2 regions of the Streptomyces sp. NPDC003456 genome follow, and region 2 is predicted to be linked to the other one. Evidence: riboswitches for the same ligand, from Rfam matches in the RefSeq annotation. Region 2 holds a riboswitch; the other holds the start of a gene.
What was found. A riboswitch is a leader RNA that binds a small molecule or an ion and turns the genes downstream of it on or off. The one in region 2 is predicted to bind cyclic di-AMP.
Positions count from the first base shown of each region.

Region 1 (6,893 bases), on a different contig from region 2:
GGCCCCGCGCCGGGCCGGTGCCCCGCCCGGCGGGGCGGATCCCTCCGCACCCACCCCGTAAAATCTGTCCCACTGTGTCTGACTCCGTGAACACCCCCGAAAGCCCGCAGCCCGGCACCACCGGGGCCGCCGAGACACCCGGTGGCCCCCTCCGGCACACCCGGGCCAAGGGCGAGCCGCGTTTCCCCGACGGGCCGAAGCCGGACCCCGCCGGGTCGCACTTCGAGCGGCGGATCCGGAGCTTCCAGCCCCGGCGCAGCCGGGTGACGGCCGGCCAGGCCGACGCCCTGCAGCGGCTGTGGCCCACGTGGGGCCTCGACATCGACGGCCGCGCCCTCGACCTGCGCGAGCTCTTCGGCGACGACCGTCCCGTCGTCCTGGAGATCGGCTTCGGCATGGGCGAGGCCACCGCCCAGATGGCCGCCGCGAACCCCGGCACCAACATCCTCGCCGTCGACGTCCACACTCCCGGCCAGGGCAACCTGCTCAACCTCGCCGACCAGCACGGCCTGTCCAACCTCCGGGTCGGCAACGGCGACGCGATCATCCTGCTGCGCGAGATGCTCGCCCCGGACTCCCTGGACGGCCTGCGCGTCTACTTCCCCGACCCGTGGCCCAAGAAGCGGCACCACAAGCGCCGCCTCATCCAGCCCGACTTCCTGTCCCTGGCCGCCACCCGGCTGCGGCCCGGCGCGCTGCTGCACTGCGCCACCGACTGGGAGCCGTACGCCGAGCAGATGCTCGAGGTCCTCACGGCCCACCCCGACTTCGCGAACACGCAGGCGGACGGCGGATTCGCCCCGCGCCCCGACTTCCGGCCGCTGACCCGTTTCGAGGGCCAGGGACTGGACAAGGGACATGTCGTGAACGACCTCCTGTTCCGGCGCGTACCACACGCGGACCAGCCCCAGCCCCTCGCAGGCACCTGACCGCACCCGTACGTTCCCGCCTGCGGACAGCGCCCCTCCGTCGTTAGGGTCAAAGCCGTGGCCACCAGTTCCCCGCATCCGTATCCCCGTGGTCCCGCCGGCGGCGCCCCCGTCGGCGGTTCCCTGCGGCACGCGCACTGGTGGCAGCGCCCCTGGGTGCGCTACGGCGCGCCGAGCACGCTGCTCGCGATATCCGGCCTGGTCATCCTCGCCCTGGTGCGCGAGGAGACCGGCACGGAGGGGTTCCTGGTCGGACTGGGCCTGGCCGTCCTCCCGGTCCCCCTGCTGCTCGCGTCGTTCCGCTGGCTGGACCGGGTGGAACCCGGCCCCTGGCGCAACCTGCTGTTCTGCTTCGCCTGGGGCGCGTGCGCGGCGGCGCTGATCGCGATCGTCGCCAACAGCTTCGCGACCAGATGGATAGCGACGGCGACCGCGGACCCGTCCCGCGCGGACACGCTCGGCGCGACGGTGATAGCGCCGGTGGTCGAGGAGTCCGCCAAGGCGGCCGCCGTCCTGCTGGTCTTCCTGTTCCGGCGGCGCGACTTCACCGGGATCATCGACGGCGTCGTCATCGCCGGCGTCACGGCGACCGGCTTCGCGTTCACCGAGAACATCCTCTACCTGGGCACCGCCTTCGGCACGGACCGCTTGACCGGCGGCACGGGCATCGCGTCCGTGACGGCGGCGACGTTCTTCGTGCGCATCGTCATGTCGCCGTTCGCCCACCCGCTGTTCACCGTCCTCACGGGCATCGGCTTCGGTGTCGCCGCCCTGCGCGGGGACGCGGGCCGGGTCCGCCGGGTGGTGTTCCCGCTCGCCGGGCTGCTGCTGGCGATGGGCATGCACGCGCTGTGGAACGGCTCCTCGTCGCTGGGCGAGTACGGCTTCTTCGCCGTGTACGCGGCGTTCATGGTGCCGATCTTCGGCCTGCTGACGTGGCTGGTGATATGGACCCGGCAGCGGGAGCTGCGGACCGTGCGGGAGGAGCTGCCCGCCTACGCGGTGGCCGGCTGGCTGGACCCGGCGGAGCCCTACGCGCTGGGCTCCATGCGGGCCCGGCGGATCGCCCGCGCCCGGGCCCGGCGCCACGCGGGCCGGGACGCGGCGCGGGAGGTGGCCCGGTACGAGGCGTACGCGACGTCCCTCGCGTTCCTGCGGCACCGGGCACGCCGCGGCCGGGCCGGCGCCGGCTTCACGGTGCGCGAGCGGGAGCTGCTCGGCGAGCTGTGGCGGCGCCGGGAGGCGGCCCGCCCGGCCCTGGTCCACGCGGCCCGGGTCACGTCCCCGCCGCCCCCGGTGATGTTCCCGCCCTGGCCGGCGCACGGGGTGCACGGTGCGTACGGGCAGGTGCCCGGGCCGGCTCCGTACCCGGCGTACAACCCCTACCGCTCCTGAGCCGCCGCTCCCCCCGCTCCCGTCAGGCCGACGCCTCGTCGAGCCGGGCGGTCTCCTCGTCCGTCAGGGTCAGCCCACCCACTCCGACCAGCGCCGGCAGCTGCTCCACCGTCCGAGCGGAGGCGATCGGGGCGACCACGGTCGGGCGGGAGGCCAGCCAGGCCAGGGCCACCGTCGCCACCGGCACCCCGTGCGCCGCGGCGATCCCGTCGAGCGCGTCGAGCACCCGGCGTCCCTGCTCGGTCTCCAGATGCCTGGCCGCGCCCCCGGCCCGCGCGCTCTCGACGGTCGTGCCGGGCCGGTACTTGCCGGTGAGGAAGCCGGACGCGAGCGCGTAGTACGGCACGGCCGCCAGGCCGCTGCGCTGGGCGAGGTCCTGCAGCTCGCCCTCGTAGGTGTCGCGGGAGACCAGGTTGTAGTGGGGCTGGAGGGCCACGTACCGGGCCAGGCCCTCGCGGTCGGAGAACTCCAGGGACTCCCGCAGCCGCTCCGCGGAGATGTTGGAGGCGGCGATGTACCGCACCTTGCCGGCCTTCACGAGGTCGTCGAGGGCGCCGATGATCTCCTCGACGGGCACCTCGGGCCGGTCGTAGTGGGTGTAGTAGAGGTCGATGTGGTCGGTGCGCAGCCGCCGCAGGGAGGCGTCGGCCGCGGCCTTGATGGTGGCGGCGGACAGCCCCTGGAAGTCGGGGTGCTGGCCGGCCTTGGTGGCGACGACCACCTCGGAGCGGTTGCCGCGTGCCTGGAGCCAGGCGCCGAGGATGCTCTCGGACTCGCCGCCCCGGTTGCCCTCGGCCCACGCCGAGTAGACGTCGGCGGTGTCGACGAAGTTGCCGCCGGCCGCCGTGTAGGCGTCGAGGACGGCGAAGGACTGGTCCTCGTCGGCGGTCCAGCCGAAGACGTTGCCGCCGAGGGCGAGCGGGAAGACCTCGAGGTCGGAGGAGCCGAGCTTGCGCAGAGACGTCGTGGCAGTCATGCCCTGCGTCAACGACCGTGCGGAACAGCCCATTCCGGCCGCGGCGCAAAGGTCGGGCAAACCGGCGCCGGAAGAACCGGCAGCCCTGGCGTCGGGGGGTCGTCGTCAGGGCTGCCGGTGCTTCGCGGGCGCGGTGCGTCTACGGGTTCAGTCCCTTGCCCCGCAGCCACGCCATGGGGTCGATGCCGCTCGCGGAGCCGGCGGAGTGGACTTCGAGGTGGAGGTGGGCGCCGGTGACGTTGCCGGTGGCGCCGACACGGCCGATGACGTCGCCGGTGCTGACCTTCTGGCCGACGCTCACGCCGATGGACGACTGGTGCGCGTACCAGATCTCGGTGCCGTCATCGAGGGTGAGGACGGTCTTGTAGCCGTACGAGCCGTTCCAGCCCGCCTCGGTGATGGTGCCGCTGTGGACCGCCTTGATCGGCGTGCCCGTGGGGGCGGCGAAGTCGAGGCCGGTGTGGTAGCCGGAGGACCAGTACGCGCCGGCCTGACCGAAGGAGGAGGTGATCGTGTACGAGGAGGTCGGCAGCGTGTACTGCTTGGCGAGGGCGGCGAGGCGCTCGGCCTCGGCCTTCTTCTCGGCCTCCTCCTCCGCCTTCCTCTTCGCCTCGGCGGCCTTGGCCTCGGCTTCCTTCTCCGCCTTGGCGACGGCCTCCTTGGCCGCCTTCTCGGCGGCGGCCGCGGCGTCCTCGGCGGCCTTGGTGTCGATCTGGTCCTGCTGGTGCTCGACCTGGGCCATGATCCGGGCGCGCAGAGCCTCACCGGCGCCGTCGGCGCCCTGCTCGGTCTCGGCCACGGTCGTGGTGCCCAGGCTGCTGAGCGGAGTGGCGGAACCTTCGGGGGTGTCGTCGTCCGAAAGGAGGGAACCCACCGAGGGAAGGTCCGGGACGGAGATCGACACCGGCGGCTTGCCGGTCTGGGCGCTGGCCATGCCACCCGCGCCGACGGCGGCTATGACACCGACGCCGAGGACGGTGGAGCTGCGGGCGAGCCCTCCGCCGCGCTGCTTGGAGACGCGGTGCCGGCCACGGACGGGGCGAACGGACTCCGCGGTGGGGTTCCACTCCTGGAACGGGCCCTCGTCGGTGCGCTGACGGCCGAAGCCGAAGGTCTCGGGGTCGCGCTGGTCCGCCGCGAACGGGGCCGTGGGGGCAGGCCGGTTGGACGCCACGTGGGCGTGCTCCTTTCCTTCCTTCTCGCCTACCGGGTTAGCTGACGGGTTCGGAGCAGGAAGGTCTCCTACGCGCGTATACCAGCCGTGCTGCCACGGCGGCATCCGCCCGATTCACCCCAAGTGGTGGTTCCCCGGTTCCCTTGCGGGATTCGGCGCGTGCGCACGGAGCCGCCTTCTGTGACGGCTGGGACGACCGCGCTGCGTTATCGAACGTTAATGGATGGCGCGGTGCGTATTCCAGCGCTTCAGCTTGATCATTAACCTTTTTCGCGCGGACCAACCTGCCATGACCGGGGTGAATCGGGCGAGTTGACCGCCCCTCCGGCGACACAGGGGACTTGACGGTGTGTCAGTTGTTATGCGCAGCGGGGCGGTTCACTCACGGTGCGTGATGGCCGGTCAGGGGCCGGAGGGGGAAATACACCGAGGGCCGGAACCCTTGTCGGATTCCGGCCCTCGGCCTTCAGTAGCGGGGACAGGATTTGAACCTGCGACCTCTGGGTTATGAGCCCAGCGAGCTACCGAGCTGCTCCACCCCGCGTCGTTGTGTTCACCAGTGTACGCCATCCGCGGGACCCTCCGCGCACACCCCGGCCCGAGGCCGTCGCCGCCCCGCGCCGGTACGGTCCCGGCGGCGGCCGGGACGGCGGGGCGGCGGGGACCGCTGTCAGCTCAGCAGGTGCCGGTTCGGGGCCTTGGCCCGCTCCTCGTACTCGGGCAGGACGACGACCCGCGCTCCCCCGGCGGCCAGGACGCCGCTGCCGTCGGCCCCGGCGACGAAGGTGTCCGGCTCGCGCCAGGCCGTGACGACCCGCCGCACACCCGCGTCCAGGATCAGCCGGGCGCAGGGCGCCGGCCGCGAGGCGCGGCGGGCGCAGGGTTCGAGGCTGCTGTAGACGGTCGCACCGGCGAGCCTCGGGTCGGCCGGGTCGAGCTTGGCCAGGGCCGCCTCCTCGGCGTGCAGGACCGGGTCGCCGCCCTCGCGGGAGTGGCCGCGGGCCAGCTCGGTGCCGTCCGCCGCGACCACGACGGCCCCGACGCTGAACGCCGTGTCCGAGGGCGGGCACCGCTGTGCCAGTTCGCAGGCGGCGGCCAGCCAGTGGTGGTCGGCGGCGACCGGGAGCGGTCCGGTGCCGGGGGCGGTCGGCTCGTAGCGCATGAGGACGACGTCCTCGATCCGGCGGGTCTCCAGCAGCCGCAGGCGGCCGGAGGGGTAACCGCCCGGGCCGAACAGGCGGGGCGCGGCGGGGTGGCCGACGAAGAGCGGGGCGAGGACCAGCTGGAGCTCGTCGGCGAGCCCTTGGGTGAGCAGCTGGGTGTGGATCAGGCCGCCGCCCTCGACCATGAGCCGCCGCACGCCGCGTACGTCGTGCAGGTGGGTGAGGAGCCGGCGCCAGTCGAGCGCGGTGCCCAGGGGGATGACGTCGGTGGCCAGGCCGAGGGCCCGGGCGCGCTCGGCGCCCTCGTCGGTGGTGTAGAGGACCTTCTCGCCGCCGGTGTGCCAGAAGTTGGCGTCCGGGTCCAGGTCACCGGTGCCGCTGACGGTGACCTTGAGGGGGTACGCGGGCCGGCCGGCGGCGGTGCGGGCGGCGCGGCGCTCCGGGGAGTTCACCAGGAGGCGCGGGTTGTCGGCCCGGATCGTGCCGGCGCCCACCAGGATCGCGTCGACCGACGCGCGCACCTCGTCGACCCGGTCGAAGTCGGCCGGGCTCGACAGGAGCAGGCGTTCGGGTCCGGTGTCGTCCAGGAAGCCGTCGAGGGAGACGGCGGCGGACAGCAGGACGTACGGGTGAGGCATCGACGCTCCGCGGCTGGTCGGGAGGGGCAGGACGGGACGGGACCCGAGGGCGGGGGACCACCGGACGGCTCCGGCGGACCCGGCGAGCCCGGTGGACCCGTCGGACCCGTCGAGCCCGGGGGACCCATTGGACATGGTGACCCGGCGGACCCGGCGGCCCATTGGCCCGGGGGACCCGCCACAGGCCGCCCGGCAGGCCCGCGAACCCCTCGGGCAGGCCCGGCGAGCTTGGTTCAAGTTTGAAACAAAACTACACTGGCGGCATGACGACTCGCTGGCTCACCCCCGAGGAGCAGCGCGCCTGGCGCGCCTACATCGCCGCCTCGCTGCTCCTGGAGGACGCGATCGACCGGCAGCTCCAGCAGGACGCCGGCATGCCGCACCTGTACTACTCCATCCTCTCGGTCCTGTCCGAGTCGCCGGAGCGCCGGCTGCGCATGACCGATCTCGCCGAGCGGCTGAAGATCACCCGCAGCCGGCTGACGTACGCGGTCACGCGGCTGGAGAAGGACGGCATGCTGCGGCGTGAGGCCTGCGCGGACGACAAGCGGGGCAGTGTCGCGGCCCTGACCGACCAGGGCTTCGCCGTGCTGGAGCGGTCCGCGCCCGGACACGTCG
Region 1 covers NZ_JBIAOK010000006.1:632,799-639,691, reverse strand. The annotation lists gene trmB (tRNA (guanosine(46)-N7)-methyltransferase TrmB) at 75-929, shown strand; gene ACFYWG_RS27290 (PrsW family intramembrane metalloprotease) at 987-2,324, shown strand; gene ACFYWG_RS27285 (aldo/keto reductase) at 2,347-3,300, opposite strand; gene ACFYWG_RS27280 (M23 family metallopeptidase) at 3,440-4,474, opposite strand; cyclic di-AMP (ydaO/yuaA leader) riboswitch at 4,486-4,642, opposite strand; tRNA gene ACFYWG_RS27275 (tRNA-Met) at 4,945-5,018, opposite strand; gene ACFYWG_RS27270 (dihydrofolate reductase family protein) at 5,145-6,275, opposite strand; gene ACFYWG_RS27265 (MarR family winged helix-turn-helix transcriptional regulator) at 6,539-6,893, shown strand, end outside.
Region 1: it holds a riboswitch for cyclic di-AMP, as region 2 does, so the genes downstream of both, ACFYWG_RS27280 (M23 family metallopeptidase) here and ACFYWG_RS04955 (peptidoglycan DD-metalloendopeptidase family protein) in region 2, are expected to answer to the same signal.

Region 2 (6,893 bases):
ACGGGGCACGTCGTCGCGGTCGTCGGCGACGGCGCCCTCACCGGCGGCATGGCCTGGGAGGCCCTCAACAACATCGCGGCCGCCGGCGACCGTCCGCTGATCATCGTCGTCAACGACAACGAGCGCTCCTACGCCCCCACCATCGGCGGGCTCGCCGACCACCTCGCCACCCTGCGCACCACCGACGGCTACGAGCAGGTCCTGGCCTGGGGCAAGGACCTGCTCCAGGGCACACCCCTGGTCGGCGGCGCCCTCTACGAGGCCCTGCACGGCGCGAAGAAGGGCTTCAAGGACGCCTTCGCCCCGCAGGGCCTGTTCGAGGACCTGGGCCTGAAGTACGTCGGCCCGGTCGACGGGCACGACATCGCGGCCGTCGAGTCCGCCCTGCGCCGCGCCGGGCGCTTCCACGGACCGGTCCTCGTGCACTGCCTCACCGAGAAGGGGCGCGGCTACGGGCCCGCCCTCGCCCACGAGGAGGACCACTTCCACACCGTCGGCGTCATGGACCCGCTGACCTGCGCCCCGCTCTCCCCGGCGGGCGGCCCCTCCTGGACGTCCGTGTTCGGCGAGGAGATGCTGCGGATCGGCGAGGAACGGGACGACGTGGTGGCGATCACCGCCGCCATGCTGCACCCGGTCGGCCTCGGCGCGTTCGCCGAGCGGTTCCCTGACCGGGTGTGGGACGTCGGCATCGCCGAGCAGCACGCGGCCGTCTCCGCGGCCGGCCTGGCGACCGGGGGACTGCACCCGGTCGTCGCCGTCTACGCCACCTTCCTCAACCGCGCCTTCGACCAGCTGCTGATGGACGTGGCCCTGCACCGCTGCGGGGTGACCTTCGTGCTGGACCGGGCCGGGGTCACCGGCGTCGACGGGGCCTCGCACAACGGCATGTGGGACCTGTCCGTCCTGCAGGTCGTGCCCGGGCTGCGCATCGCCGCGCCCCGGGACGCCGACCAGCTGCGCGCCCAGTTGCGGGAGGCCGTCGCCGTGGACGACGCGCCGACCCTCATCCGCTTCCCCAAGGAGTCCGTGGGGAAGCGCGTCCCGGCGATCGACCGGGTGGGCGGGACGGACGTCCTGCACCGCGTCCCGGACCCGCGGGTGCTGCTGGTGGCGGTCGGCGTGATGGCGCCGGTCTGCCTCCGGGCCGCCAAGCTGCTGGAGGACCGCGGCATCGGCTGCACCGTCGTCGACCCCCGCTGGGTCAAGCCCGTGGACCCCGCGCTGCCCGCCCTGGCCGCCGAGCACCGCATGGTGGCCGTCGTCGAGGACAACAGCAGGGCCGCCGGAGTGGGTTCGGCCGTGGCGCTGGCCCTCGGGGACGCCGACGTCGACGTGCCCGTGCGGCGGTTCGGCATCCCCGAGCAGTTCCTCGCGCACGCCAAGCGGGCCGAGGTCCTGGCCGACATCGGCCTGACCCCCGTCGAGATCGCCGGACGGATCAGCGCGAGCCTGACCGCCGGGCAAGAGCACTCCAAGGAGTCACAGGAATGACCACCGCCGAATCCGCGTCGGAGTCGTCGCAGGCCGGGGGCTTCGACCTCGCCGCCCTGCTGGCCGAGCGCGGGGCCGAGCGCTACGAGCTGCACAGCCGGCACCTCAACCACCAGCTCCCGCGCATGCTGCACACCATCGGCTTCGACAAGGTCTACGAGCGCGCCGAGGGCGCCTACTTCTACGACGCGGACGGCAACGACTACCTGGACATGCTCGCCGGGTTTGGGGTGATGGGGCTCGGCCGCCACCACCCCGTCGTCCGCAAGGCGCTGCACGACGTGCTGGACGCCTCCCTCGCCGACCTCACCCGCTTCGACTGCCAGCCGCTGCCCGGCCTGCTGGCCGAGAAGCTGCTCGCGCACAGCCCGCACCTGGACCGGGTGTTCTTCGGCAACAGCGGCACCGAGGCGGTCGAGGGCGCGCTGAAGTTCGCCCGGTTCGTCACCGGCAGGCCCAGGGTCCTGTACTGCGCGCACGCCTTCCACGGGCTGACCACCGGCTCCCTGTCCGTCAACGGCGAGCCCGCCTTCCGCGACGGTTTCGCCCCGCTGCTGCCCGACACGGCCGTACCGCTCGGCGACCTCGACGCGCTGGAGCGGGAGCTGCGCAAGGGGGACGTCGCCGCCCTGATCGTGGAGCCGATCCAGGGCAAGGGCGTGCTGGAGGGGCCGCCCGGCTGGATGCGGGCCGCGCAGGACCTGCTCCACCGGCACAAGGCCCTGCTCATCGCCGACGAGGTGCAGACGGGACTCGGGCGCACCGGCGACTTCTACGGCTACCAGCACGAGGACGGCGTGGAGCCGGACCTGGTGTGCGTGGCCAAGGCGCTGTCCGGCGGCTACGTGCCCGTCGGCGCCACCCTCGGCAAGGACTGGATCTTCAGGAAGGTCTATTCGTCCATGGACCGGGTGCTGGTCCACTCGGCGAGCTTCGGCTCCAACGCCCAGGCGATGGCGGCCGGCCTGGCCGTGCTGTCGGTGATGGAGAACGAGCAGATCGTCGCCGGCGTCCGGGCCACCGGTGAGCGGCTGCGCTCCCGGCTCGCGGCGCTGACGGACCGGTACGAGATGCTCGCCGAGGTGCGCGGCCGGGGGCTGATGATCGGCATCGAGTTCGGCCGTCCGAAGTCGCTGAAGCTGCGCAGCCGCTGGACGATGCTGCAGGCGGCGCGCAAGGGGCTGTTCGCGCAGATGGTCGTGGTGCCGCTGCTGCAGAAGCACCGGATCCTCACCCAGGTCTCCGGCGACCACATGGAGGTGATCAAGCTGATCCCGCCGCTGATCATCGGGGAGCGGGAGGTGGACCGGTTCGTCGAGGCGTTCACGGCCGTGATGGACGACGCCCACGACGGCGGACTGGTGTGGGACTTCGGCAAGACCCTCGTCAAGCAGGCGGTCGCCAACCGCTGAACCCGGTGCTTTTGCCTGGGAGGCAAGAAATTTGCCGCAGAGGCAAAGGTCCGGCTGAATGGAGGCATGAGCTCCTCCGAGAGCGAGCGGCCCCCCGGGGCCGGCTCGCCGGCCGACCAGGCACCCGACGCCCTGCCGGCCGTGGTCGCGCCCCAGCTGCGGGCACTGCGGCGGCAGGCCTCCCTGACGCTGGAGGCCGCGGCGCGTGCCGCCGGGCTGTCGCCCGCGCACCTGTCCCGACTGGAGACCGGCCGGCGCCAGCCCTCGCTGCCGATGCTGCTGGCTCTCGCCCGCATCTACGGTACGACGGTCTCCGAACTGCTCGGCGAGACGGTCGCCGAACGGGACTCCGTCATCCGCGCCGCCGACATGGAACCCACCGCCGCGGGCGGCTGGACCTACTGGCAGGCCGGCGCGCCCGGCCGCGGGATGCAGGCGCTGCGCGTCCACGTCCCCCACGGCTCCCAGGGCGACATCGTGCGCGTCCATCCCGGGGAGGAGTGGCTGCACGTGCTGCGGGGCCGGCTGCGGCTGCGCCTCGCGGACACCGTGCACCGCCTGGGGCCCGGCGACAGCGCCCACTTCGACTCGCTGACCCCGCACCGCATCGCCGCCGAGGACCACGACGGCGTCGATCTGCTCTTCGTCCACACCCTGCTGCAGAGCCCGACGGCCGCCCTGTGCCTGGGCCCCAACCCTGGAGACCTGACATGAGCGACTTCGAGGAGAAGTTCCCCCGGGCCCTGTGGGTGCGCCTGCTGGTCTACCTCATCCTCGGGCACGTCTTCGCCGCGTTCATCTACCTGCTGTTCGAGGTCGGGGCCAAGTAGGCCCGGTCCGGGGCCTCAGTCCAGGAGCCGCTCGCGCAGCCGCTCCCGGGTCCGCGGGGTGAGCCCGAGGCCCTGTTCCAGATAGGCGTCGACGCCGCCCCAGGTCTCCTCGATGGTCGTGAAGGCGGCCGTCAGGTACTCGGCGCGGGCGTCGAAGAGGGGGCTGAGCAGCTCCATGACCTCGGGGGAGTAGGCCGAGGCGTGCGAGCTGCTGCGGTGGACCTTGTAGCGGCGGTGCTTGGCGTTCGACTTCAGGTAGTCGTCGACGATCGCCTCCCGCTCGACGCCCACCGCCAGCAGCGTCACCGCCACCGACAGGCCCGCGCGGTCCTTGCCCGCCGCGCAGTGCATGAGTGCGGGCACGCTGTCCTCGGCCAGGGCGTGCAGCACGCGCGAGTGCTCGGCGGTGCGGTCCTTGATGATCGACCGGTACGAGGCGATCATCCGGGCCGCGCCCTTGCCGTCGGCGAGGATCGCGCGCAGCTGGTCCAGGTCGCCGTCGCGGACCATCCTCCAGAACTCGGCGCCGTCGGCCGGGTCGCTCAGGGGCAGGTTCACGTTGCGCACGCCCGGCAGCGTGACGTCCGGCCCTTCGAGCTTCTGGTCGGCCGCGTTGCGGAAGTCGAAGATCGTGTGCAGGCCCAGGGCCGTCAGGAAGGCGGCGTCCTCGCCGGTCGCGTGGGCGAGGTGGCCGCTGCGGAACAGCACGCCCTGGCGCACCCGCCGGCCGTCCACGGTCGGCAGTCCGCCGACATCGCGGAAGTTGCGCACTCCGGTCAGCTCCGGCTCGGTCGACGGGACCTGCTGCGTCACGAGGGCTCCTCCCCATCGGTGCCGCCGCCGCGGCTCGCCGGCGGGCACGACTCGACGATACGACATGCCTGCCTGGGGCAACGAGGTCGTCCACAGGCGCTGTCCCAGGTCCTGCGGGTGTGCGCCTCGGGCGCCACCGGACCGCTCGAACCGGCTCGCCGTCCGGCAGGGCGCCATCCGGATCCACTCCGCGCGCGTGGGGGCCGCCCGCGTCATCGGGGCGTGCTCTTGAGCGGACTGAAGCAGGAGCAAGCGTGCCAATGCCGTGAAACGGGCGAATTTCCCGCCGCTTCGTCCTGTTGCTGCGTCGCCCACCTTGAGGAGAAGTGGCCGTTCTGTCCGAATGAGGCGCTTAGGCCGCTTCGCCATAACGTGCCCCGGTCGTAAAGGAGATGGGGAGGAGTCGCGTGACCATCGTCATATCCGTGACGATGCGTTGTCGCCATGTGCACGTAATTCGGGCGAACAGCAGGGGTGTTGAGGAAAGGGAAAGATCGGAAATCCACGCTCGGTGACGGGGAATGCGCGGGCGTCCCACAAAAAACACCGTCACCCGCAACCGCAAGCTTGTCCCTTCGCGTCCCGGTCGCTTACGTTCCACACCGATCCGGACGGACGCCTAATCCTGCCGCCGCCCGGAGCCCGCACACACTGACCCGACGCACGGCAGGAGCGGGGGACCCACAGGTACCACGCCTGTTCCGGTTCCCGGAACGGCTTGGGGTTAAGCCGCGCCTCGGCGCGGCCGGGCATCTCCAGCCCGCACCCGACAGCTCACCTCGCAGGCGACGGAGAGGAATTCGCCATGCCCGCGAAGGGTAAGCACCGCCGTCCCAAGACCCAGCGTTTCACCCGTTCCATCGCCGTCGCCGGTACCGGTGGCGCCGCTCTCGCACTGCCGCTCATGGGGGCCGCCGGCGCCCACGCCGCCACCCCGCAGACGGCTCCGGAGAAGGCGGTCCAGTCCGCTCCGGCCGCGGAGAAGAAGACCGCCGACAAGGCCGCCGGCACCCGCACGTACACCGTGAAGGCCGGCGACTACCTCGCGAAGATCGCCGACGACCAGCACGTCAGCGGTGGCTGGAAGAAGCTCTACGCGGACAACCGCGACGCCGTCGGCGACGACCCGTCGCTGATCCACCCGGGCCTGAAGCTCTCGATCGGCAAGAAGGCCGCCGCGGGTCAGGCCCCGGCGAAGCCCGCGCCGAAGGCCCCCGCCGAGAAGCCGGCGAAGAAGTCGTCCACCCGGTCGTCCGCGGACTCCGCCCCCAAGGCGGACACCGCCGCCAAGCCCGCAGCCGCCAAGCCCGCCGCCCAGAGCAACGCCTCCGGCTTCGCCGCGCCGGTGGACGGCGCCACCGTCGGCACGCCCTACCGGATGTCCGGCAGCATGTGGTCCAGCGGCTACCACACCGGTGTCGACTTCGTCGTCCCGACCGGCACCTCCCTCAAGGCCGTCGGCGCGGGCACGGTCGTCTCCGCCGGCTGGGGCGGCGCGTACGGCAACCAGGTCGTCATCAAGCTCAGCGACGGCAACTACGCCCAGTACGCCCACCTGTCGCAGCTGTCCGTCTCGGCCGGCCAGACCGTCACCGCCGGGCAGCAGATAGGCCTGTCGGGCGCCACCGGCAACGTCACCGGGCCGCACCTGCACTTCGAGATCCGCACCACGCCGGACTACGGCTCGGACGTGGACCCGGTCGCCTACCTGCGCTCGCACGGCGTCTCCGTCGGCTGACCCGCCTCACCACCTGCCTGACACGCCGTCGAAGGCCGGACCCCGTTCCCCGGGTCCGGCCTTCGGTGTGTTCCGAGTTCCAGGCGCAACGCCCGCGGGGGCCTGCGTGTTCCGGAGTTGGCGAACCCTTGGTAAGTGGCCTTTCTCACCGTCCGTCAAGCCTTGCCTACGGTCGCGTAGGTCACATTCGAGGGTGAATCATGAACGGCTGTGGCAGACGATTCGAAGAGTGACAGCAAAGCAGTGATCGGGTCGTACGTGGCGCTGGGGGACAGCTTCACCGAGGGGGTCGGCGACCCCGGTCCCGACGGGGCGTTCGTCGGCTGGGCCGACCGGTTCGCCGTCCTGCTCGCCGACCTGCGGCCCGAGGGCGACTTCCGGTACGCCAACCTCGCCGTGCGCGGCAAGCTCCTCGACCAGATCGTGGCGGACCAGGTGCCGCGGGCCGTCGAACTGGCCCCGGATCTCGTCTCCTTCTGCGCCGGGGGCAACGACATCATCCGGCCCGGCACCGACCCGGACGAGGTGGCCGAGCGTTTCGAGCGGGCGCTGCGGCAGCTCACCGCCGCGGCCGGCACGGTGATGGTGACGACCGGGTTCGACACC
Region 2 covers NZ_JBIAOK010000001.1:1,193,686-1,200,578, reverse strand. The annotation lists gene dxs (1-deoxy-D-xylulose-5-phosphate synthase) at 1-1,494, shown strand, start outside; gene ACFYWG_RS04975 (aspartate aminotransferase family protein) at 1,491-2,906, shown strand; gene ACFYWG_RS04970 (helix-turn-helix domain-containing protein) at 2,973-3,620, shown strand; gene ACFYWG_RS04965 (DUF6126 family protein) at 3,617-3,736, shown strand; gene ACFYWG_RS04960 (tyrosine-protein phosphatase) at 3,752-4,549, opposite strand; cyclic di-AMP (ydaO/yuaA leader) riboswitch at 5,194-5,350, shown strand; gene ACFYWG_RS04955 (peptidoglycan DD-metalloendopeptidase family protein) at 5,355-6,287, shown strand; gene ACFYWG_RS04950 (SGNH/GDSL hydrolase family protein) at 6,531-6,893, shown strand, end outside.